One region of the Cronobacter dublinensis subsp. dublinensis LMG 23823 genome, then DNA from elsewhere that is predicted to be linked to it. Evidence: predicted binding sites of a transcription regulator. Region 1 holds the regulator's gene; each other region holds the start of a gene.
What was found. The regulator PurR, encoded in region 1, represses purine synthesis genes. The targets are predictions, from matches to a motif close to CANGCAAACGTTTGCNTG.

Region 1 (5,692 bases):
GATGAACTCATAGCTTCTCCATCACTACTGTGACCAGAACCTTCAAACAGCGTAGTCGCAATTTTCGGTATGTGAGAAATATCACGGAAAGGTCCGCGAGCCTGATATCCGACGTAGAACAGAGGAAGGGCGATGACCCTTGCCAGAAAAGTCATTCAAGAAAAACGGGAGCCAGCGGCTCCCGTTACTACATAATATTTATGGTGTTTATCGTAGAGCCGCGAACCAGTATAGGCCTCGCAATACGATGATTCAACCATTGACAGTTAGCAAGCTAATAACAAAAACGTCATATTATCGCCTGCCTGATTACCGTGCCGGGACGTGACGCCCGCGCAGCCACCAGCCAAGACCCGCCAGTAAGACCGTCGCCAGCATCACGCTGGTGGTGGAGAGCAGCGGCGTCGCAACAAGCCAGGAAACCACCAGACTCGCCACGAAGCACAGCCCCAACTGCAGGGTATTTTGCAGCGCGGCGGCGCGTCCAGTGGCCTGCGGGAACGGCAGCAGGGCGGCGGCCACCACGATCGGGTAAATCGCGCCGTTCGCCATCGCCATCAGGCAGAAGGGGATAAGCAGCGTGGTCAGCGTTACCGCGTCGCTTAAGCCCACAAGCCAGGTCGCGACCACGCTTAGCGCATAGCCCACCAGCAGCCAGGGCAGCAGCTTTTCGCCATGCCATTTTTGCAGCGCGCTGCGACAGCCGTAGCCGCCAATCAGAAAGGCGATAGTCTGCGGTACATAGCTTAAGCCTATCACCGCCGGGCTGTAGCCCATCGCGTGCAGGATAAACGGCGAGCCGGTCAGCCACGCGAAAAAGCTGGCGGAGCAGGCGGCGTAAATAAGCACATTACCGCTGTAAGTGGACGAGCGCAGCAGCATGGCGAAGCTCAGCGGTTCGCCTTCATGGTGATTTTGCGGCGCGCCGGCAGGCAGACGCAGCGCCGGGATCATCAGCAGCAGCGTAATGGCGAACAGCACCACGAAAATCGCCTGCCAGTCGAAATGATTGAGGATCCAGCTGCCGAGCAGCGGGGCCAGCGCCGGGGAGAGCCCGACCAGCGGCATAATAGTGGCGAAAATGCGCCGCGCCTGCTGCGCCGGGTAACGGTCTGTCACCAGCGCCTGCCAGCTGACCGCCGCCGCACAGACGCCGACCGCCTGAATAAAGCGCAGCGCCAGCAGCGCGCCGGCGCTCTCCACCCAGACCGTGCCAAGACAGCCGAGCGCGAAAATCCCGAGGCCCGCCAGTAATACCGGGCGACGGCCAAAACGATCGGAGAGCGGGCCCCAGACCAGCTGCGCCAGCGCGAAACCCGCGAGGAACAGGCTCAGGGAGGCGCTAATGGCGGACGGCGCGGTGCGCAGATCCGCTTCGATTGCCGCGAACGCAGGCAGATACATATCGGTGGCGAGAAAACCGAGCACGCTCAGCCCGGCCAGCCAGAAAAGAAAGCCTTTTGTAGGTCGCATAATGTTTGCTCACTTCGTAATACGCGAAAGAGCCAGGAGTGTACGGAGTGCAAACCGCGTTGTGAAACGTTAATATTTGCCCTCTCCATTCAAAAATTTTGCAGGCAAAAATGTGGTCTGAATATTCCCTCGAAGTGGTGGACGCGGTGGCGCGCAACGGCAGCTTCAGCGCGGCGGCGGCGGAACTTCATCGCGTGCCTTCTGCCGTCAGTTATACGGTGCGCCAGCTGGAAGAGTGGCTGGCGGTGTCGCTGTTCGAGCGTCGGCATCGCGACGTCGTGCTGACGCCCGCCGGCGCCTGTTTTCTGCGCGAAGGGCGTTCTGTTATCAAAAAAATGATGATCACCCGCCAGCAGTGTCAGCAGATTGCCAATGGCTGGCGCGGACAGCTCGCCATTGCGGTTGACAATATCGTGCGGCCCGAGCGCACGCGCCGCCTGGTGCTCGACTTCTACCGCCATTTCTCCGATGTCGAACTGCTGGTGTCGCAGGAGGTGTTTAACGGCGTGTGGGACGCGCTGGCGGACGGGCGCGTGGAGCTGGCCATCGGCGCGACCCAGGCGGTGCCGGTGGGGGGCGGGCGCTTCGCGTTTCGGGATATGGGGATGCTGAGCTGGCGCTGCGTGGTGGCGAGCCATCACCCGCTGGCGCAGCACGCGGGCGCGCTCAGCGACGACAGCCTGCGCGATTACCCGTCGCTGGTGCTGGAGGACACATCGCGCTCGCTGCCTAAACGGATCACCTGGCTGCTTGATAATCAGCATCGCGTGGTGGTGCCGGACTGGCACTGCGCCGCCGACGCGCTGAGCGAAGGGCTGTGCATCGGCATGGTGCCGACGCATTTCGCCAAACCCTGGCTGGACCGCGGCCAGTGGCGGGCGCTGACGCTGGAAAATCCATTCCCGGACGCCGCCTGCTGCCTGACGTGGCGGCAAAGCGACGCCTCGCCCGCGCTGCGCTGGCTGCTGGATTATCTGGGGGACAGTGAAACGCTGAACAAGGAGTGGTTGCGGGAGCCAGACTGAGAGGGCTCCCGGCAGGAATTACCGGCGATAGTCGCGGAACGGACCGTCCGCCACCGATCGGCGCTCGATTAAGCGCGGATGCACCTCGATAGTCTGGGACTCTTCACGTTTATTAATGATGCGATCAAGCAGCATATTGAACGCGGTCTGGCCCAGCGTCTCTTTCGGCTGATGGATAGTGGTCAGCGCCGGGCTGAAAAAGCGGGCGTTGCGCACGTTATCGTAGCCGATGATGGAAATATCCTGCGGCACGCGCAGGCCCATCTCGTCAGCGGCGCAAATCGCGCCCATCGCCATGATATCGCCGCCGCAGAACACAGCGGTAGGACGCTGCGGCTGGGAGAGGATCTGCTGCATCGCGCGATAGCCTGACTCCGGCTCGAAATCACCCTGCACAATCCAGTTTTCCGGCACTTTGATCATCGCTTCTTCCAGCGCTTTCATAAAGCCGGAGAAACGCCCCACGCCGGTATTGCGCTCAAGCTGGCCGGGAATAACGCCGATATCGCGATGGCCGCGTTCGATAAGATAGCGGCCTGCGAGATAGCCGCCCTGGAAAGCGTTATCGATAACCGAGTCGGTGAAATCCGCTCTGGCTTCGCCCCAGTCCATCACGACCATCGGAATATGACGGTACTCTTCGAGCGTGGCGAGCAGCGGCTCCGGGTATTCCGAACACATCACCAGCAGACCGTCGACGCGCTTTTGCGCCATCATCGACAAATAGGCGCGCTGCTTTTCCAGATTGTTATGCGCGTTGCCGAGGATCAGCGTATAGCCTTTCGCGAAGCAGCTGTTTTCAACGGCTTCGATAATTTCCGCAAAATAGGGCGCTTCGCTGCTGGTGGAGAGCAGACCGATAGATTTGGTGTGGTTCACCTTCAGGCTGCGCGCCACGGCGCTCGGCGAATAGTGTAATTCTTTGATTGCCGCCCACACCGCGTTGCGTGTCTCTTCCGCCACAAAACGGGTTTTGTTAATTACATGTGAGACTGTTGTTGTAGAAACGTTTGCTCGCTTCGCGACGTCTTTAATTGTTGCCATTAATCATCACTCCAGACCCCTCGCTGAGCCCTGTAAAATCACGGGTTAATCGTTTGCCTGTACACACCCCTGTGTGCCACGAGGGGACGTGCGGCATGCCGGGAAACGCGACATTTATCGTGAGGAGGGGTCGATGGCCGGTACCGAATAAAGTAGCGACGAATTTTGGCTTATCTTTATCGAAAGGGGAAGAGGGAAAACGCATATCTGGCTAAATGTCGCAGGATTTTTCGGCGCGTTTATGCAAAAATGCGCTCTACCTGTTTTTTATGGGGTCTTTAAGGAGAATACCATGAGTTCCGATCTGAAATTTTCGCTGGTCACTACCGTTGTTGTGCTGGGTTTAATTGTGGCGGGCGCGTTTACCGCCATTCTGCATTAAGCGTGTCGCGGGAGAACGCGCCTGTTCTCCCGTATTCTTTTTGCTATTCCTGCGCTTTAGCTTCTTTCGCCCGTCGTTTCCTTTCTTTCTCCTGTTATTCCCTTATGATTCGCTAATAACAACTTGCGCGTGTTCTTTAACACACAGGCAATAATATTTTGCTGTTTTGGTTACTTATCCTGTCGGCCTGAAAATGCCATGCTTTCTGCATCCTGCTGTGACGCCGGGGAACCGGCGCTGTTGTACAATTTCTGGAGTAATGAATGAAAGTCAATTTTCCGTTACTGGCACTGGCTATTGGTGCCTTTGGCATTGGCACGACCGAGTTTTCCCCGATGGGCCTGCTGCCCGTCATCGCCAATGGCGTTAATGTCTCAATTCCCGCCGCCGGTATGCTTATCAGCGCCTACGCGGTCGGCGTCATGATCGGCGCGCCGCTGATGACGCTGCTGCTGTCGCACCGCGCACGGCGCAGCGCGCTGATTTTCCTGATGGCAATCTTTACGCTCGGCAACGTTCTGTCGGCGCTGGCGCCGGATTACATGACGCTGATGGCCTCGCGCATTCTCACCAGCCTCAACCACGGCGCGTTTTTCGGGCTGGGTTCCGTGGTGGCGGCAAGCGTGGTGCCGAAACATAAGCAGGCCAGCGCTGTCGCGACCATGTTTATGGGGCTGACCATCGCCAATATCGGCGGCGTACCGGCCGCGACCTGGCTTGGCGAAACCATTGGCTGGCGGATGTCATTCCTCGCGACCGCGGGGCTGGGTCTGGTGGCGATGGCGAGCCTCTGGTTCTCCCTGCCGAAAGGCGGCAGCGGCGAGCGTCCGGATGTCAAAAGCGAGCTGGCGGTGCTGATGCGCCCGCAGGTGGTGAGCGCGCTGCTGACCACGGTGCTCGGCGCGGGCGCAATGTTCACACTCTATACCTATATCGCGCCGGTGCTGCACCACATCACTGACGCCAGCGCGGCGTTTGTTACCGCCATGCTGGTGTTGATTGGCGTCGGTTTCTCCATTGGCAACTATCTGGGAGGGCGCCTCGCGGATCGCTCGTTGAACGGCACGCTGAAGGGCTTTCTGATGCTGCTTATCGTCATCATGGCGGCTATTCCATGGCTTGCGAAAACCGAGATCGGCGCGGCGGTCAGCATGGTGGTGTGGGGGGCGGCGACGTTCGCCGTGGTGCCGCCGTTGCAGATGCGCGTGATGCGTGTCGCCAGCGAAGCGCCGGGACTGTCGTCGTCGGTCAATATCGGCGCGTTTAATCTTGGCAACGCGCTTGGCGCGGCGGCGGGCGGCGCGGTTATACATGCGGGCTTCGGCTACAGCGTGGTGCCGGTGATGGGCGCGCTGATTGCCGCTCTCGGCCTGCTGCTGGTGCTGCTCTCCGGGCGTCGCGAAACGCAAACAGCCTGTCGCGCGGAATAAAACGGGCAACGCAGAAAAAGAAAACGGAGAAGGGTGACCTTCTCCGTTTTTGTTGATAGCGACCGTGGATTAACGGATCGTGCGCGGGGTCATCACCCGGCGCGCGCCAACATAGTGGCGCTGCCAGTAATCTTCGCTGAGCGAGGTTATCTGAATTTCCTGTCCGCTACGCGGTGACTGGATAAATTTGCCGTTGCCAACATACACGCCGACATGATCGGCCGTGCCGCGGCCCTGGGTGCGGAAGAACACCAGATCGCCGCTTTCCAGCTCGCCACGGTTGACCGGCGCGGCATCGCGCAGGTGATACATTTCATTCGCGGTGCGTGGAATGCGGA
Region 2 (5,692 bases), 290 kb from region 1:
TGAGCGTCCAGTCCGTCGCCTGCGACAGTACCGGCAGCCACGCCTTCTGCGCGATGCCGCCAAGCCCCACCACCCCTACGCGTAATTTCGCCACGATTATTCTCCCAGGTGTGCTAACAGTGACTGGAGGCGCTGGCGTAATTCAGCGACCTCAAGCTCCAGCGCTTCGACGCGAGCGGTTAAGGCATCGCTCTCTGGCGCGGGCGTGTCGTCGCTCGTGGAAAGCGTTGATGCGTCCGGCTCGCCGCAAAACAGATGCATATAGCGGCTCTCGCGCTTGCCCGGCTCGCGCGCAAGACGCGTCACAAACGGGCCGTCTTCGCGGCTCGCCAGCGTCTCCAGCGCGCGCTCAAGCGCCGCCGTATCGCTGAACTCATGCATACGCGACGCGCGGCTGCGCAGTTCGCCCGGCGTCTGCGCGCCGCGCAGCAGCAGCGTGGTGACGAGCGCGACTTCGGCGGGCGAGAATTTCAGGTCGCCGAACTCGGAATTACAGAAACGCTGCTCATATTTGGTGACGCGATTGCCAAAGCCGCTAACGGTGCGCAGGTAGTGACGCTTCACCAACTGATCCAGCACTTCCTGCACCTGCGCCTCGCTCAGGTTCATCACCGGCTCGCGGTTAGTTTTCTGGTTGCAGGCCGTTACCACGCCGTTGACCGAGAGCGGGTATTGCTCGGGCGTCGTGACCTGTTTTTCCAGCATACAGCCAATCACGCGCGCTTCCAGCGCGCTGAACTGATGTTTCATGATGTTCTCCTCAACGCCCCGGCGTCCATTCGCGCGCGGTGAGCGCGGTCAGCACATGATCGCGCCAGACGCCGTCAATCAGTAAGTAATCTTTGGCATAGCCTTCTTTTTCAAAGCCGAGGCGCGCCAGCAGGTCGCCGCTGCGCTGGTTATGCGGCATGTAGTTCGCCATGATGCGATGCATATGCTGGCTGCGCTGCATATAGCGGATGGCGCTGGTCAGGGCTTCAAACATCATGCCCTGCCCCTGCCACTTTTCACCGAGCGAATAGCCGAGATAACAGGCGTGGAACGAGCCGCGCACGACGTTGGAAAAATTCGCGACGCCGCGGATTTCGTTTTCATCGGGGTCGAGCAGCGCGAAATAAAAGGCGCTGCCCTGCTTGTGAAGTTCGTTGATCATGCCAAGCCGCGCCTGCCAGCCGGACGGGTAGCAGTGGCTTTCGTCGCGAACGGGCTCCCAGGGTTTCAGAAACTGGCGGTTTTCGGCGTAGTAGTCCGCCAGACGCCATGCGTCGCGATCGTGCACCAGACGCACCACCAGGCGATCGGTCGTTAATCTTATTTTCGGCACGTTACTTCGGTAGCCAAACATCGATACCCTGCTCCTTTCTCGGCATTATTCCTGACTCCTGCCCCGGACGGCGCGCCATCGCGGGCCTTACGTTGTACTATAACCGCGGCGAACAAAACAGTGAAAACAGTAACCTGCCATTCTTTGATGCACCGCGCGGCATAACGATGAATTTCATGAATCAATCATAGCGATCGATAAAAAAATATTGTCGCGCAAAAAGCCGCCAACGGACGCGCCAGGCCGTAAGATAGTCCGGTCTCTTCGCTTTTTTCCCTGGAGGGGAAATGTCCAGCGTGTCGCAGGCAAGAAGCCTGGGTAAATATTTCCTGTTAATTGACAATATGCTCGTGGTACTGGGCTTTTTTGTCGTCTTTCCGCTGATCTCAATCCGCTTTGTCGACAACCTCGGCTGGGCCGCGCTGATGGTAGGTATCGCGCTCGGTCTGCGCCAGCTTGTGCAGCAAGGGCTTGGCATTTTCGGCGGCGCTATCGCCGACCGGCTGGGCGCGCGTCCGATGATCGTCACCGGTATGCTGCTGCGCGCCGCCGGCTTTGCGACGATGGCTGTCGCCCACGAACCGTGGGTGCTGTGGGTGTCGTGCGTGCTCTCCGGGCTTGGCGGCACGCTTTTCGACCCGCCGCGCTCGGCGCTGGTGGTGAAGCTGGTGCGCCCGCAGGAGCGGGGCCGCTTTTTCTCGCTGCTGATGATGCAGGACAGCGCGGGCGCTGTTACCGGCGCGCTTATCGGCAGCTGGCTGCTGCAATATGATTTCCGGCTGGTGTGCGGCGTGGGCGCGCTGCTGTTTGTGCTCTGCGCGGGCTTCAACGCCTGGCTGCTGCCGGACTGGAAACTCTCCACCGTGCGCACGCCACTGCGCGAAGGTATGGGCCGGGTGCTGCGCGACAAGCGCTTCGTCACCTACGTGCTGACGCTCACCGGCTACTACATGCTGGCGGTGCAGGTGATGCTGATGCTGCCGGTCATGGTTAACGATATCGCGGGCGAGCCAGCGGCGGTGAAATGGATGTATGCCATTGAAGCCGTGCTGTCGCTGACGCTGCTCTATCCGCTGGCGCGCTGGAGCGAAAAGCGCTTTCGTCTGGAGCAGCGTCTGATGGCCGGGCTGCTGGTGATGACCTTAAGCCTGGTGCCGGTCGGTCTTGCCAGCAACCTGCAGCAGCTCTTCTCCTTGATTTGCCTCTTTTATATCGGCTCGATTATCGCCGAACCGGCGCGCGAGACCCTGAGCGCGTCGCTGGCGGACGCCCGCGCGCGCGGCAGTTATATGGGCTTTAGCCGCCTCGGGCTCGCCTTTGGCGGCGCGCTCGGCTACGCGGGCGGCGGCTGGCTGTTTGACGCCGGTCGCGCGCTCAACACGCCGGAGCTGCCCTGGGCGATGCTCGGCGTTATCGGCATCGGCACGTTTCTGATGCTCAGGTGGCAGTTCAGCCATAAACGGCTCGCACCGGGTCTCGTCGAGCAGGAAGGGTAAGACCAGGGGAGCGATTTGCTCCCCTGCGTTTTCTTTACCATACTGAAAAATCAGTAACCTGAGCAGGAGGAGAAACGTGAAGTTATATATTTACGATCACTGTCCGTTCTGTGTGAAAGCGCGCATGATTTTCGGGCTCAAGAACCTTCCGGTGGAGCTTATCGTGATGTCAAACGATGACGAAGCCACTCCCACCCGCATGATTGGCCAGAAAATGGCCCCGATTCTGCAAAAAGACGACAGCCGTTACCTGCCGGAAAGCATGGATATCGTGCACTACGTCGATAACCTCGACGGCAAACCGCTACTGACCGGTAAACGCAACCCGGCCATTGAAGAGTGGCTGCGCCGCGTGAACGGCTATGTTAACCGCCTGCTGCTGCCGCGCTTCGCCAAAGCCGCGTTCGATGAGTTCGCCACGCCAGAGGCGCGCCGTTATTTTACCGAGAAAAAAGAGGCGGCCATCGGGTCGTTTGACGACCATATGGCGCACTCCGCCGGGCTTATCAAAAACATCAGCGACGACCTGCGCGCGCTCGATAAGCTTATCGTCCAGCCAAACGCCGTAAACGGCGAGCTCTCTGAGGATGACATTCATCTCTTCCCGTTGCTGCGTAACCTGACGCTGGTGGCGGGCGTCAACTACCCTACCCGCGTCGCCGATTACCGCGACAACATGGCCAAGCAGACGCAAATTAATCTGCTCTCTTCCATGGCTATCTGACCCGCACGCCGGTGGCTCCCACCGGCGTTTTAAGCCGAATCCGCTTTTGCCGCTTCCACTGGCGGGGCATCCTGCTTTGTGTCAGGATCGCCCGACAGCACCAGAATGAGGGAAGCTTATGAAAAAAATGTTAGTCGCCGCGGCGCTTATCGTCAGCGGCTTGCTGGTGGGATGTAACCAGCTCACGCAGTACACCGTCACCGAACAGGACATCAATCAGGCGCTGCAAAAGCGCAATAACTACGCGAAAGATATCGGCCTGCCGGGCGTCGCGGACGCGCATATCGTTCTGACCAACCTCAGCAGCGCGATTGGCCGCGAAGAGCCGAATAAAGTCACGCTGACCGGCGACGCGAGTCTCGACATGACTTCGCTCTTCGGCAACCAGAAAGCGCTGGTGAAGCTCAAGCTCAAGGCGCTGCCGACGTTTGATAAAGACAAAGGCGCGATTTATCTGCGCGAAATGGAAGTGGTCGACAGTAGCGTAACGCCTGACAAAATGGCCCCGGTGCTCAATACGCTGATGCCGTATCTGAATAAGTCACTGCGCAGCTATTTTGAGCAGCGCCCGGCCTATGTGCTGAGCGAAGATCGCACCAACGGCGAGGCGCTGGCGAAAAAATTCGCCAAAGGGCTTGAAGTCAAACCCGGCGAAATCGTTATTCCGCTGACCGATTAAACCCCGCCCGGGGGCGCGATGCCCCCGAATTTTCATGAAAAGGATGCAAAGGAAAACGTTTACGCTTATCCTTAGTGCCCGGCATAAAACCAGCCATTACTGACTGTTTCCCCAAGCCGGAGCCTTCCATGACTGCACAACCCCAGGTTTTAAAAATCCGCCGCCCCGACGACTGGCATGTTCATCTGCGTGATGGCGACATGCTGAAAACCGTCGTGCCATATACCAGCGAAACTTACGGGCGCGCTATCGTCATGCCAAACCTGGCGCCGCCGGTCACCACCGTGGAAGCTGCTATCGCCTACCGCCAGCGCATTCTCGACGCGGTGCCGGCGCACCATACCTTCGAACCGCTGATGACCTGCTATCTGACCGACACGCTGGACGCCGACGAGCTGGAACGCGGCTTTAACGAAGGCGTCTTCACCGCCGCCAAGCTCTATCCGGCCAACGCCACGACCAACTCCAGCCACGGCGTTACCAGTGTGGATAACATCATGATGGTGCTTGAGCGTATGGAAAAGCTTGGCATGCCGCTGCTGGTGCATGGCGAAGTCACCCACAGCGAGGTCGATATCTTCGATCGCGAAGCGCGCTTTATTGAGACGGTGATGGAGCCGCTCAGACAACGCCTGACGGGCCTGAAGGTGGTGTTTGAACATATCACCACTAAAGACGCCGCCGATTACGTGCGCGAAGGCAACGACCTGCTGGGCGCGACCATCACCCCGCAGCACCTGATGTTTAACCGCAACCATATGCTTGCAGGCGGCATTCGTCCGCATCTTTACTGCCTGCCTATTCTCAAGCGCAACGTGCATCAGCAGGCGCTGCGCGAGCTGGTGGCGAGCGGCTGCGAGCGGGTGTTCCTCGGCACCGACTCCGCGCCCCACGCGCGTCATCGTAAAGAGGCGAGCTGCGGCTGCGCGGGCTGCTTTAACGCCCCTTCCGCACTCGGCGCCTACGCCACGGTGTTTGAAGAGATGAACGCGCTGGCGCACTTCGAAGCGTTTACCTCGCTCAATGGCCCGCGCTTCTACGGCCTGCCGGTGAACGACGGCACCGTCGAACTGGTCCGCGAAGAAAGCACCCTGCCGGAAACGATTGAGATTGCCGGCGATACGCTGGTGCCGTTCCTCGCGGGCGAAGCGGTTCGCTGGACGGTGAAAGGCTAAGGCAGCAAAAATATCACGGCCCCCTGTTGCATGACGCGCTGCAACACTGTATATATATACAGCATGATTAACAGGGGGTTGTTATGCGTATCGAAGTGACTATCGCCAAAACCACGCCGCTGCCGCCGGGCGCTATTGACGCGCTGGCCTGCGAGCTATCCCGCCGTATTGAAAGCCATTTTCCGGAAATGCCGAACCACGTGAGCGTGCGCTATGCCGCCGCAAATCAGCTGTCGGTGCTGGGTGGCGCGAAAGAAGATAAAGATCGCATCAGCGAAATTCTCCAGGAGACCT
Region 3 (5,692 bases), 1.3 Mb from region 1:
CACCAGACTTCCAGCGGGCTCATGCCCGGCTCGTCGCTTAAAATATCGCGCAGCTCGAAGCGTCCGCCGCGCCCGCCATCGCTCACCAGCTCCGGCATGGCGTTAGAGAGACCGCCCGCGCCGACGTCATGAATAAACACGATAGGGTTGGCGTCGCCCAGCTGCCAGCAGCGGTCGATCACTTCCTGACAGCGGCGCTCCATTTCCGGGTTGTCGCGCTGTACCGAGGCGAAATCGAGATCGGCATCCGACTGGCCGGACGCCATTGAGGACGCCGCGCCGCCGCCGAGGCCGATATTCATCGCCGGGCCGCCGAGCACAATGAGCTTCGCGCCTGGCGGAATGTCGCCTTTCTGCACGTGGTCAGCGCGAATGTTGCCGATGCCGCCTGCGAGCATGATCGGCTTGTGATAACCGCGCAGCTCTTCGCCGTTGTGGCTCGCGACTTTCTCTTCATAAGTACGGAAGTAACCGTTCAGCGCCGGGCGGCCAAATTCGTTGTTAAACGCCGCGCCGCCGAGCGGGCCGTCGGTCATGATGTCGAGCGCGGTGACAATGCGATCCGGCTTGCCGAAATCTTCTTCCCAGGGCTGCTCAAAGCCCGGAATACGCAGGTTCGAGACGGAAAAACCCACCAGCCCCGCTTTTGGCTTCGCGCCGCGGCCCGTCGCGCCTTCGTCGCGGATTTCGCCGCCGGAGCCCGTCGCCGCACCCGGCCACGGTGAAATGGCGGTCGGGTGGTTATGCGTTTCCACTTTCATCAGGATATGCGCCGGCTCCTGATGGAAGCTGTAGCGGCCCGCCTCGTGGTCAGCATAGAAACGACCCACCGATGAGCCTTCCATGACCGCCGCGTTGTCTTTATAAGCGGAGAGCACGAAGTTCGGCGTCCTCTCGAAGGTGTTTTTAATCATTTTAAACAGCGATTTCGGCTGTTTTTCGCCGTCGATAACCCAGTCGGCGTTAAAGATTTTATGGCGGCAGTGCTCGGAGTTGGCCTGCGCGAACATATAGAGCTCGATATCGTTCGGGTTGCGCCCCAGGCGGGTGAAGGCGTCATGCAGGTAGTCGATTTCATCTTCCGCGAGCGCCAGCCCCAGACGCACGTTGGCTTCAGCCAGCGCCTGGCGGCCCTGCCCCAGAAGATCCACGCTCTGCACCGGCGCGGGCTCGTGGTGTGAGAACAGCTGGGCGGCGTCTTCCAGCGCGCCGAAGACGGTCTCCATCATGCGGTCGTGCAGCACAGCGGCAATCTGCTGCCAGGCGTCATTGCCTGCGGTCGCGTCGGCGTCAATGTAATACGCCACGCCGCGCTCCAGGCGTTTGATCTGGCCGAGCCCGCAGTTGTGGGCGATATCCGTCGCTTTAGAGGACCAGGGAGAGATGGTGCCGGGACGCGGCGTGACCAGCAGCAGGCGGCCAGTCGGGGCGTGGCCCGCAAGGCTCGGGCCATATTTCAGCAGGCGCTCAAGGCGCGCGTGCGCTTCGGCATTCAGCGGTGCGGCGAGGTCAGCAAAATGAACATACTCGGCATAAATGGTTTTCACCGGGAGGTGAGCGTCTTTAAAACGAGCCAGCAGTTTGTTAATACGAAATGCCGACAGAGCGGGCGAACCACGCAGAATTTCCATCATCAAGTCTCTCGTCTTCGAAGCGCCGGAGGGCACCTCATTGGGCGCAAGGGGGAAAACGGGCGTCATTATAGAGAATCCGGCGCGCTGACGAAACCGTTTGCGTAGAAATAAAATCCTGCCGTCGCGTTAACGTTTGGTGTGACCAATTCCTGTAATTAGTTGCCAAGTGTCGCTTTGTTGCGCAAAATGCCGCTCCATGCCATTCAAACGAAACGGTTTATTAACGATTGTTCGCTGAGCCACGAGGCAACGCAGAGAATTAACTAATTGAAAAAATTAAAGCTTAATTATCTGCTCATCGGCGTCGTTACCCTGCTGCTGGCAGTGGCCTTATGGCCGGCCATTCCCTGGTCCGGTAAAGCCGATAACCGTATCGCCGCAATTCAGGCGCGGGGGGTTTTGCGCGTCAGCACTATCGCCACGCCGCTGACCATGTACCGCGTCAATGAGTCTATCTCCGGGCTCGACTACGAGCTAAGCCAGGCGTTTGCCGACTATCTGGGCGTTAAGCTCGAAGTCACCGTACGCCAGAATATCAACCAGCTGTTTGACGACCTCGACAATAACGACGCCGATCTGCTCGCCGCCGGGCTGGTCTATAACGAAGACCGCAGCCAGCACTATCAGGCGGGGCCCATTTATTACTCGGTGTCGCAGCAGATGGTTTACCGCGTCGGCAGCCTGCGCCCGCGAAGCCTCGCCAGCATTAAAGACGATCAGCTCACCATCGCGCCGGGCCATGTGGCGCTCAGCGAGCTGCAACACCTGAAAGAGACCCGCTACCCGGATTTAAGCTGGCGCGTCGACCCGAAGCTCAGCAGTAACGATCTGATGCTGCTGGTGGCGCAGGGCAAACTCGATTACACCATCGCCGACTCGGTGGCCATCGGCCTCTTCCAGCGCGTACACCCGCAGCTGGCAGTGGCGCTGGATCTGAGCGACGAACAGCCGGTGACCTGGTTTAGCCGCCGCAGCAGCGATAACTCGCTCTCCGCCGCCCTGCTCGACTTCTTTAACCAGATTAACGAAGACGGCACGCTGGCGCGCCTTGAAGAGAAATACCTCGGCCACGGCAACGACTTCGATTACGTCGATACCCGCAGTTTCCTGCGCGCCGTCGATAACGTGCTGCCGGATCTCCGCCCGTTGTTTGAGAAGTACGCCACCGATATTGACTGGCGGCTGCTGGCGGCGATTTCGTATCAGGAATCCCACTGGGACAGCCAGGCGACGTCGCCGACCGGCGTGCGCGGTCTGATGATGCTGACCCGCAATACGGCGCAAAGCCTGGGCCTGACCGACCGTTTAGACGCCGAGCAGAGCATCAGCGGCGGCGCGCGCTATCTGAAAGATATGATGGGCAAAGTGCCGGAAAGCGTGCCGGAAGAGGAGCGGATCTGGTTTGCGCTGGCGGCGTATAACATGGGCTACGCGCATATGCTGGACGCCCGCGCGTTAACGGCGAAGCAGAAAGGCAACCCGGACAGTTGGGCAGATGTGAAGCAACGGCTGCCGCTACTGAGCCAGCGGCCTTATTACAGCAAGCTGACCTACGGCTACGCGCGCGGCCATGAAGCTTACGCCTATGTGGAGAATATTCGTAAATACCAGATAAGCCTGGTGGGGTATCTGCTGGAGAAAGAAAAACAGGCCGCCGCCGCGGCGCAGCCTAAGCTTGTGCAGCGCTACCCGACGGGCATCACGCCACAGGGTCTGTTCCCGTCGCCGTTTTCGCCGCTGCCTTTAGGGCCTTTTTCTCAAGCCGGCGCTGTCGGAAAAACGCACTCAGCATCGCCGAACACTCTGGTGCCATTATCCCCTCGATAACCTGCACCTGATGATTCATGCCGGGGTGACCGGTGATATCCATCAGCGAACCGACCGCGCCGGTTTTGGCGTCGCGCGCGCCGAACACCAGCGTGCCGATGCGCCCGTGTACCATCGCGCCCGCGCACATCACGCAGGGTTCGAGCGTTACATAGAGCGTGGTTTCCAGCAGGCGGTAGTTTTGCAGCACCAGCCCGCCCTGGCGCAGCGCCATGATCTCCGCGTGCGCGGTCGGATCGTGGCGGCCAATCGGCCGGTTCCAGCCTTCGCCAATCACCTGATTATCGTGCACCAGCACCGCCCCCACCGGCACCTCGCCCTCGTCCCAGGCGCGCTGCGCGAGCGTCAGCGCATGGCGCATCCAGTATTCATGGGTGAGTTCAGTCTGTGACACGGTGTTCTCCGGGAGTATAAGGCGGGCGGCATTATACACACCGTTTATGGGTTGCGAAACGCGCGCCTTACTCGAGCTGCTGAAGCTGCCCTTGCGGCGTCACACGCCAGCGGTGCTGGCAGAAGTAAAGCAGCGGGTTGTCCTGCTTACTGTCGCTGTAGCCACTGTAAAGACGCAGCGGCGTGCCAATCTGGCGCTCCAGCTGTGCCACTTTTTCGTGGCCGAGGCAGCGCAGGGTCAGGATCCAGCCGCCGAAGCGGCGCTCCATCTGGCTGGCAATCACATTAACGCGCGGCAGCCAGGGGGTGTCGTAGTAGACCAGCTCCACCAGCGACTGCGGAGAGCCGGTGATTAGCCAGACGTCAGCGTCGGTGCTGGTGAGATAGCCGGTCAGGCGTTCATGCACCACCGGGAAGGCGGTCACATGCTGGCGAAACCAGGCGGAGAAGTCTTTTTCGAGCGCTTTGAGACGCGCTTCGCTGTGGCCGAAGGTACAGCCCCAGAGCAGCAGGCTCATCGGCCAGCGGGCCGCGCGTCCTTTAATTAACAGCCCTGCGCCCACCACGAGCAGCAGAGGAATAACCAGCAGCAGGTTGAGCGGCTGACGTCGCAGCAGATAGCGCATAAAGGTGCCAAACATATCTTGTTGATGCAGCGTGCCATCCAGATCGAAAAATACTACCCGACGCTCGTTATTGGCCAAACCTTACTCCTCTGGATCGTTAAAGCCCAGGAACCACGTAAACAGAAAACCGGCGATCACCGCTACCAGATAGCCTAACAGATAGAGCATCACTTTTCCGGTCACGATGGTTAACGCCAGCGGCAAGCCGGAGATGCCGAAAGTGATAACCGTCGCCACTTTAAAGTAGCTGATAATCGCGCCGCCTGCCGCCCCGCCGAGGCACGCGCCGATAAACGGTTTGCCAAGCGGCAGCGTCACGCCGAAGATAAGCGGCTCGCCGATGCCGAGCAGCCCGACCGGCAGTGCGCCTTTAATGACCTTTTTCAGCCGCGCGTTGCGGGTTTTCATCAGTACCGCAAGCGACGCGCCTATCTGGCCGACGCCCGCCATCGCGAGGATCGGAAACAGCGCGTTGTAGCCGTGCGTCTGCACCAGTTCGACGTGGATTGGCACCAGCCCCTGATGCAGCCCGGTCAGCACCAGCGGTAAGAACGTGCCCGCCAGCACCGCGCCCACCAGCAGCCCGCCCTTATCGATAGCGAGCGACGCGCCATGGGCGATGCTCTCTGAAATGACGCCGCCCAGCGGTTGCAGCGCCACGATGGCGACCGCGCCGGTAATCAGCGTCGTCAGCAGCGGATTGAGGATAAGCTCGACGGAAACCGGCAGCAGACGGCGCAGCGTTTTCTCAAGCCAGCACATCAGCATCACCACCAGCAGCACGGCGATCACGCCGCCGCGGCCTGGCTGTAACGGCTCGCCGAAGAGGGTTATCTGCGCGAGCTGCGGGCTGGAGAGAATACCCGCCATCACGCCGCCCATCGCCACCGAGCCGCCGAACACCCGCGCGGCGTTAACGCCCACCAGGATATTCATAATCGCGAACACGGCGCTGCCGAAAATACCGAGCAGGCCCAGCAGATTAGGGTAGCTGGTGGCGAAACCGCCAACGATATCCGGGCGTTTGAGGATATTAATAATGCCGGTAATCAACCCGGAGGCGATAAACGCCGGGATCAGCGGAATAAACACGTTGGCGAGCTGGCGCAGCGCGTCGCTCATCGGTGCCTTGTAACGGGCTTTCGCCTGCGCTTTAACGCGCGCCGCGTCGTCAGGCGTCGATCCTGCCTGCGAGCCGCCCTGCATCTGCGC
Region 4 (5,692 bases), 1.1 Mb from region 1:
ACGCAATCTCCTGCTGGCGCTTTTCGGTAATCGACAGCGAGGACATAATGGCGTCGATTTTCTTCGCTTTCAGGGACGGGATCAGCGCGTCGAGCGGCTGCTCAATGAAAGAACATTGTGTCTGGATGCGTTTGCACAGCTCTTTCGCCAGATCGATATCAAAACCGACCAGTTCGCCCTGCGCGTTTTTCGATTCAAACGGCGCGTAGGTCGGATCGGTGCCGATACGTAAATGCTGCGGAATTGCTGCGAAAGCGCCAGAAATGCTGGAAAGAGCCAGCCCCAGAGAAAGTGCTAACAGCCGTTTTTTCATAACTATCCTCATCAGACGCGCATAATAAAGTGTCAGGCGGAAAAACTGCACTTATCGTGCCATCACTGCCGCCTCGTAATCAAAACTTTATGCGCGCTGAGATAGATTTATTTTCATTATTCGTGGATAGAAATGCGCCTTCGCCCTCTTCTGGTGCATAAGTTGCACCATTTTGCGTCACGCATGCCAGCGGCGCACCACGATGGCCGCAGGCAGGCGAGCGCGTTATGGGCGATCAGTCGCCATACACGTTAAAATCAAAATACTTTTTGGCCATCTTGTCGTAAGTGCCGTCTTTGCGGATTTCGGTGAAGGCTTTATCAAACGCGGCTTTCAGCTCGGCGTCATCTTTACGCAGCCCCACGCCCGTGCCGTCGCCAAAGTAGTTCTTATCTTTTACCGACGGCCCCGCGAACGCATAGTCTTTCCCGGCAGGCTGCTTGAGGAACCCTTCACTTGCGGCCACTTCATCCTGCAGCGCGGCGTCGAGACGGCCCGCCGCCAGATCGGAGTAGATCAGATCCTGGTTCTGGTAGGCCACCACATCCACGCCTTTCGCACGCCACTTCTCATTGGCGTAAGCTTCCTGAGTAGAGCCCTGCAGCACGCCGACATGTTTGCCTTTGAGGGAATCAATGGTCGGCTGAATAGTCGCGCCTTTGGCGGCTATCAGGCGGGAATCCGCCGCGTAAAGTTTCTCGGAGAACGCTATCTCTTTCTGGCGTTTTTCAGTGATGGAGAGCGAAGAGATAATCGCATCTATCTTTTTCGCCTTGAGTGAGGGGATCAGCGAGTCAAAATCGCTGCCGACCCAGGTGCATTTTACCTGCATGCGTTTGCACATCTCGTTACCGAGATCGATATCGAACCCGACAAAATCGCCTTTGGCGTCTTTTGAAGAGAACGGCGCGTAGGTGGCGTCAGTGCCAATGCGTACGGTCTGGGGAAGCGCGGCGAATACGCTGGCGCTGGTGGAAAGGCCAAGCAGTAAGGAGAACGCGAGCACCTTCTTCTTCATACATTACCCTCAAGTTTTCTGATTTTATTATCTGTTGCGTTGTATGTTGCAACCAGGCGTTGCACTTCCCATGCCAGGTTTAGCCGACCGCCGGAACCGGCATGAATTGTTAATAAACGGTTGCAACTAAGTTGTGTGAATGAAAGATAGCACTCCGCGCAGCAGACGCTGAGCGTGAAAAGGTAAAAAGCGGGATTAAATGTTGAGGATATGATCGCGCTTGCAGAATTGCCCCAAAATGAGGCGCCGCGCTCCGCTTTGCCTCATCGTGGCGCGCGTTACGCGCCAGGCCAGCGGGTGAAGAGATCGGCGGGCAGCGTAATATCGAGCTGATCGAGCGCGCGGTTGACCGTCTGGTTAATCACATCGTCCAGCGTCTGCGGGCGGTGATAAAACGCGGGCATGGGCGGCATAATCACAGCACCCAGTTCCGCCGCCTGGGTCATCAGGCGTAAGTGACCGAGATGCAGCGGCGTTTCGCGCACGCACAGCACCAGCCTGCGGCGCTCTTTCAGCACCACATCCGCCGCGCGCGTCAGGAGGCCGTCGGTATAGCTGTTCACAATGCCGGAGAGCGTTTTAATCGAGCACGGCAAAATAATCATTCCATCAGTTTTAAACGAGCCGGAAGAGACGCTGGCGGCGATATCGCGCGCGTCGTGGTTCACATCGGCCAGCGCCTGGACATCGCGCACGGTCATGTCCGTTTCCAGCGCCAGCGTCTGACGCGCGGCCTGGCTCATAATGAGATGGGTTTCCACTTCCGGCACCGCCTGGAGCGTCTGCAACAGCCGAATGCCGTAAATCGCGCCGCTGGCGCCGGAAATACCGACAATGATTTTTTTCATGAAGTTATCTGGAAAAGGGGCACTGAGCGAGACTTTGCCGCAAGACGCGGCGAGATGCAAACGGGGATTTCGCCCCTCCCTGCGCGGAAGGGGCGATGGCATGCGGAAAGAATTAGCCTTCGTTGTGCATCTCTAAATTTTCGACTTCGTTCTGGCGCATCACGGCTTTCGCGTCGTCGTTACGCAGAGATTCCAGATATTCCAGATACTGGTGGTCGACATCTTTAGTGACGTAAACGCCGTTAAACACCGAACACTCGAACTGCTGGATGTCCGGGTTTTCAGCGCGTACCGCTTCGATGAGATCGTCGAGATCCTGGAAAATCAGGCCGTCGGCACCGATTATCTGGCGGATTTCGTCCACTTCGCGGCCATGCGCGATAAGCTCGTTGGCGCTCGGCATGTCGATACCGTAAACGTTCGGGAAGCGAATTTCTGGCGCGGCAGAGGCCAGATAGACCTTCTTCGCCCCTGCTTCGCGGGCCATTTCGATAATCTGCTCGGAGGTGGTGCCGCGCACGATAGAGTCATCGACCAGCAGCACGTTTTTATCGCGGAACTCGGCGCGGTTGGCGTTGAGCTTGCGGCGCACCGACTTACGGCGCAGGTGCTGGCCCGGCATGATAAAGGTGCGCCCGACATAGCGGTTCTTCACAAAGCCCTGGCGGTAGGGTTTGTTGAGGATACGCGCGATTTCCAGCGCGATATCGCAGGAGGTTTCCGGGATCGGGATAACCACGTCGATATCCAGATCTTCCCACTCGCGCGCGATTTTCTCGCCGAGCTTTTTGCCCATCTCAACGCGGGCGCTGTAAACGGAAATCTTGTCGATAAAGGAATCCGGGCGGGCGAAGTAGACATACTCGAACAGGCACGGGTTGCTGACCGGGTTATCCGCGCACTGGCGGGTAAACAGCTGGCCTTTTTCGCTGATGTAAACCGCTTCGCCAGGGGCGACATCGCGCAGGAATTCAAAGCCCAGCGTGTCGAGCGCCACGCTCTCGGAGGCCACCATATATTCGGTGCGCCCGTTACCGGCGTCGCGTTTGCCGAGCACCAGCGGGCGGATGCCGTTAGGGTCGCGGAACGCCACCATGCCGTGACCGATAATCATCGCCACGCAGGCGTAAGCGCCACGGATCAGGCGGTTCATCGCCGCGATGGCCGCGAAAATGTTGTCCGCTTCCAGCGGGTAATGACGGAAGTTATCGAGCTCGCTGGCAAAGACGTTGAGCAGGATTTCAGAATCTGAGGTGGTGTTGATATGACGGCGCTTCTCTTCAAAGAGCATTTTGCGCAGTTCATGGGCGTTCGTGAGGTTGCCGTTGTGGGCAAGGGTAATGCCGTAGGGCGAGTTCACATAGAACGGCTGGGCTTCGGAGGCGCTGGAGCTGCCCGCTGTCGGGTAGCGCACGTGGCCGATACCCATGTTGCCCTGCAGACGCTGCATGTGGCGGGCTTCGAACACATCATTCACCAGGCCGTTCGCTTTACGCAGACGGAAACCATTATTCGCATCGATGGTGATGATGCCTGCGGCATCCTGCCCGCGGTGCTGAAGCACCGTTAACGCGTCATAAATCGACTGGTTGACCGGCATAACACCGGCGATCCCGACAATACCGCACATGTTGTCTTTTCCTCAATTCAAAGACCGCCCCCGGCACGATTACCGGGGCAGGAAACTTGACGAGCTTTGCAGATAGTCAAAGAACCATCTGATGATGAAACTGAACTGCGGGATGAGCTGGGACTTTTGCCAGTCCTCGCTTTTGGACAGGCCCGTGAAGGTATCAAGAAAGAACAGAATGGCGGCGACAATCAGCACGCCCCGCAAGGCGCCGAAACAGATCCCCAACACCCTGTCAGTACCCGACAGGCCGGTTTTCTCCACCAGCGCGCCAATCACATAGTTGACTATCGCACCGACGATAAGCGTCGCGATAAACAGCACCGCGATAGCAATCCCATTACGTACCAGTTCATCTTCAAAGCCGGTGAACCAGACTGCCAGGTAAGTGTAGTAATGGCTGGCGACAAAGAAAGCGCAGCCCCAGGTGACAAGCGACAGCGCCTCTCTCACGAACCCGCGGATCAGGCTGACCAGGCACGAGAAACCCACTACTGCAATGATGGCGTAATCTATCCAGACCATGAATGTGTCCCACGATAAAACGCCCTGACATCCGGTTCGGGGCGCATTCTAACAGAAAAAGAAAACGTTTGCGTAGGGATTTCCCTTCCACGCGTTAATAAAAAATGGCGTTGAAAAAATCTTCAACGCCATCCGTCCGTTACGCCCGCAAAGGGTGAATTGACACCGGCTGCGGGCCGTCTGTGGCGCGATGCGGTTTCTCGACGCGCCTGCAAATCAGGCGCAGGACCGCTTAATTCACGCTGTAGTTCATTATCACGCCGTTAAGCCCTGACAGGCTGTTGAGCTCGCCAAGCGACGACTTAAGCTTGTCCTTTGACGCCTCCGGCCCGACCAGAATACGGGTGATTTTCCCCTGTACTGGCGTGGACGGCGACGTATAGGCACGGTAGCCCGCCGAGCGCAGCTTACCGACAATCTCATTCACTTTATCCGCGTTTTTCAGCGCGCCAAGCTGCACCACATACGCTTTACCCGCAGGCGGCGTCTGCGCTTTTTCCGGCGGCGTGGTTTTGGCGGGCTCTGGTTTCGCAGGCGCTTCGGCCTCGCTCACCATCGCGAGCTGTTCGTCGGTTTTATCACGCTGCGGTTTGCTCTGCGGCTTGTCGGCGGGACGCGTTCTGGCAGGCTCCGTCGCTTTGGGTTTCACCGGCGTCACCGGCACATCGTCGAGCTCCGCGCCGGTGTCGGCAGGCAGTCGCGTGGTGTCTATCGATGACGTCACCGCGTTACCGGCCCTTACCTCTTCCGCCGCGCCTTCCGGCGGCTGAGACGGCAGCGCCTGCGTCGCGGCAGGCAGCATATCCGGCTCATCGCGATCGCCAGGCTTCGGCACCAGGGGGATCGCGGCGAACTCATCCTGATAATGTTTTTTCTGGCCGTCCAGCAGCCCTGGCAGCACGATAACCCCCAGCGCCACCAGTACAATCGTGCCAACTAATCGGTTCTGAAACTTACTCGCCACCTCGTCTCCCCGCGTCCATCTCTTCCATTACCGCGGCTACGGTATGAAACGACCCGCATACCAGTAGCGTATCGGCGGGCTGCGCATCGGCCAGCGCCGCATGCCAGGCCTGCGCCACGCTATCAAAGACCGCGCTGGCCTGCAGATGTTCCGCAAGCGCTTCGGCGCGGGCGCCGCGCGGCCCGTCCAGAGGGGCACAATACCAGCTATCCACCACCCTCTCCAGACAGGCGAGCGTTCCGGCGATATCTTTATCATGCAGCATGCCGATGACCGCCAGCACGCGCCCGGCCGACGGCGACTGCGCGAGACGCTGCGCCAGATAACCCGCCGCGTGCGGATTATGCGCCACATCCAGGATAATCCGCGGGGCCTCGCTCACTATCTGAAAACG

Region 2: pyrC (dihydroorotase) is a predicted target of PurR. The motif match lies at 4,272-4,289, and genes of this name have one in related genera.
Region 3: purL (phosphoribosylformylglycinamidine synthase) is a predicted target of PurR. The motif match lies at 1,721-1,738, and genes of this name have one in related genera.
Region 4: cvpA (colicin V production protein) is a predicted target of PurR. The motif match lies at 4,392-4,409, and genes of this name have one in related genera.

Annotation. Positions count from the first base shown of each region.
Region 1 is NZ_CP012266.1:1,997,413-2,003,104, forward strand. It holds gene cfa (cyclopropane fatty acyl phospholipid synthase) at 1-11, opposite strand, end outside; gene punC (purine nucleoside transporter PunC) at 310-1,473, opposite strand; gene punR (DNA-binding transcriptional activator PunR) at 1,584-2,498, shown strand; gene purR (HTH-type transcriptional repressor PurR) at 2,517-3,542, opposite strand; gene cydH (cytochrome bd-I oxidase subunit CydH) at 3,835-3,924, shown strand; gene AFK67_RS09115 (MFS transporter) at 4,188-5,354, shown strand; gene AFK67_RS09120 (C40 family peptidase) at 5,424-5,692, opposite strand, start outside.
Region 2 is NZ_CP012266.1:1,709,078-1,714,769, reverse strand. It holds gene AFK67_RS07835 (Gfo/Idh/MocA family protein) at 1-94, opposite strand, end outside; gene AFK67_RS07830 (YceH family protein) at 97-750, opposite strand; gene rimJ (ribosomal protein S5-alanine N-acetyltransferase) at 761-1,345, opposite strand; gene mdtH (multidrug efflux MFS transporter MdtH) at 1,612-2,820, shown strand; gene grxB (glutaredoxin 2) at 2,897-3,544, shown strand; gene AFK67_RS07810 (lipoprotein) at 3,663-4,223, shown strand; gene pyrC (dihydroorotase) at 4,352-5,398, shown strand; gene dinI (DNA damage-inducible protein I) at 5,482-5,692, shown strand, end outside.
Region 3 is NZ_CP012266.1:3,333,197-3,338,888, forward strand. It holds gene purL (phosphoribosylformylglycinamidine synthase) at 1-1,634, opposite strand, end outside; gene mltF (membrane-bound lytic murein transglycosylase MltF) at 1,902-3,461, shown strand; partial or broken gene tadA (tRNA adenosine(34) deaminase TadA) at 3,424-3,822, opposite strand; gene yfhb (phosphatidylglycerophosphatase C) at 3,923-4,558, opposite strand; gene AFK67_RS15315 (PTS transporter subunit EIIC) at 4,562-5,692, opposite strand, start outside.
Region 4 is NZ_CP012266.1:3,120,449-3,126,140, forward strand. It holds gene hisJ (histidine ABC transporter substrate-binding protein HisJ) at 1-313, opposite strand, end outside; gene argT (lysine/arginine/ornithine ABC transporter substrate-binding protein ArgT) at 549-1,331, opposite strand; gene AFK67_RS14325 (UbiX family flavin prenyltransferase) at 1,610-2,179, opposite strand; gene purF (amidophosphoribosyltransferase) at 2,292-3,809, opposite strand; gene cvpA (colicin V production protein) at 3,849-4,334, opposite strand; gene dedD (cell division protein DedD) at 4,567-5,298, opposite strand; gene folC (bifunctional tetrahydrofolate synthase/dihydrofolate synthase) at 5,288-5,692, opposite strand, start outside.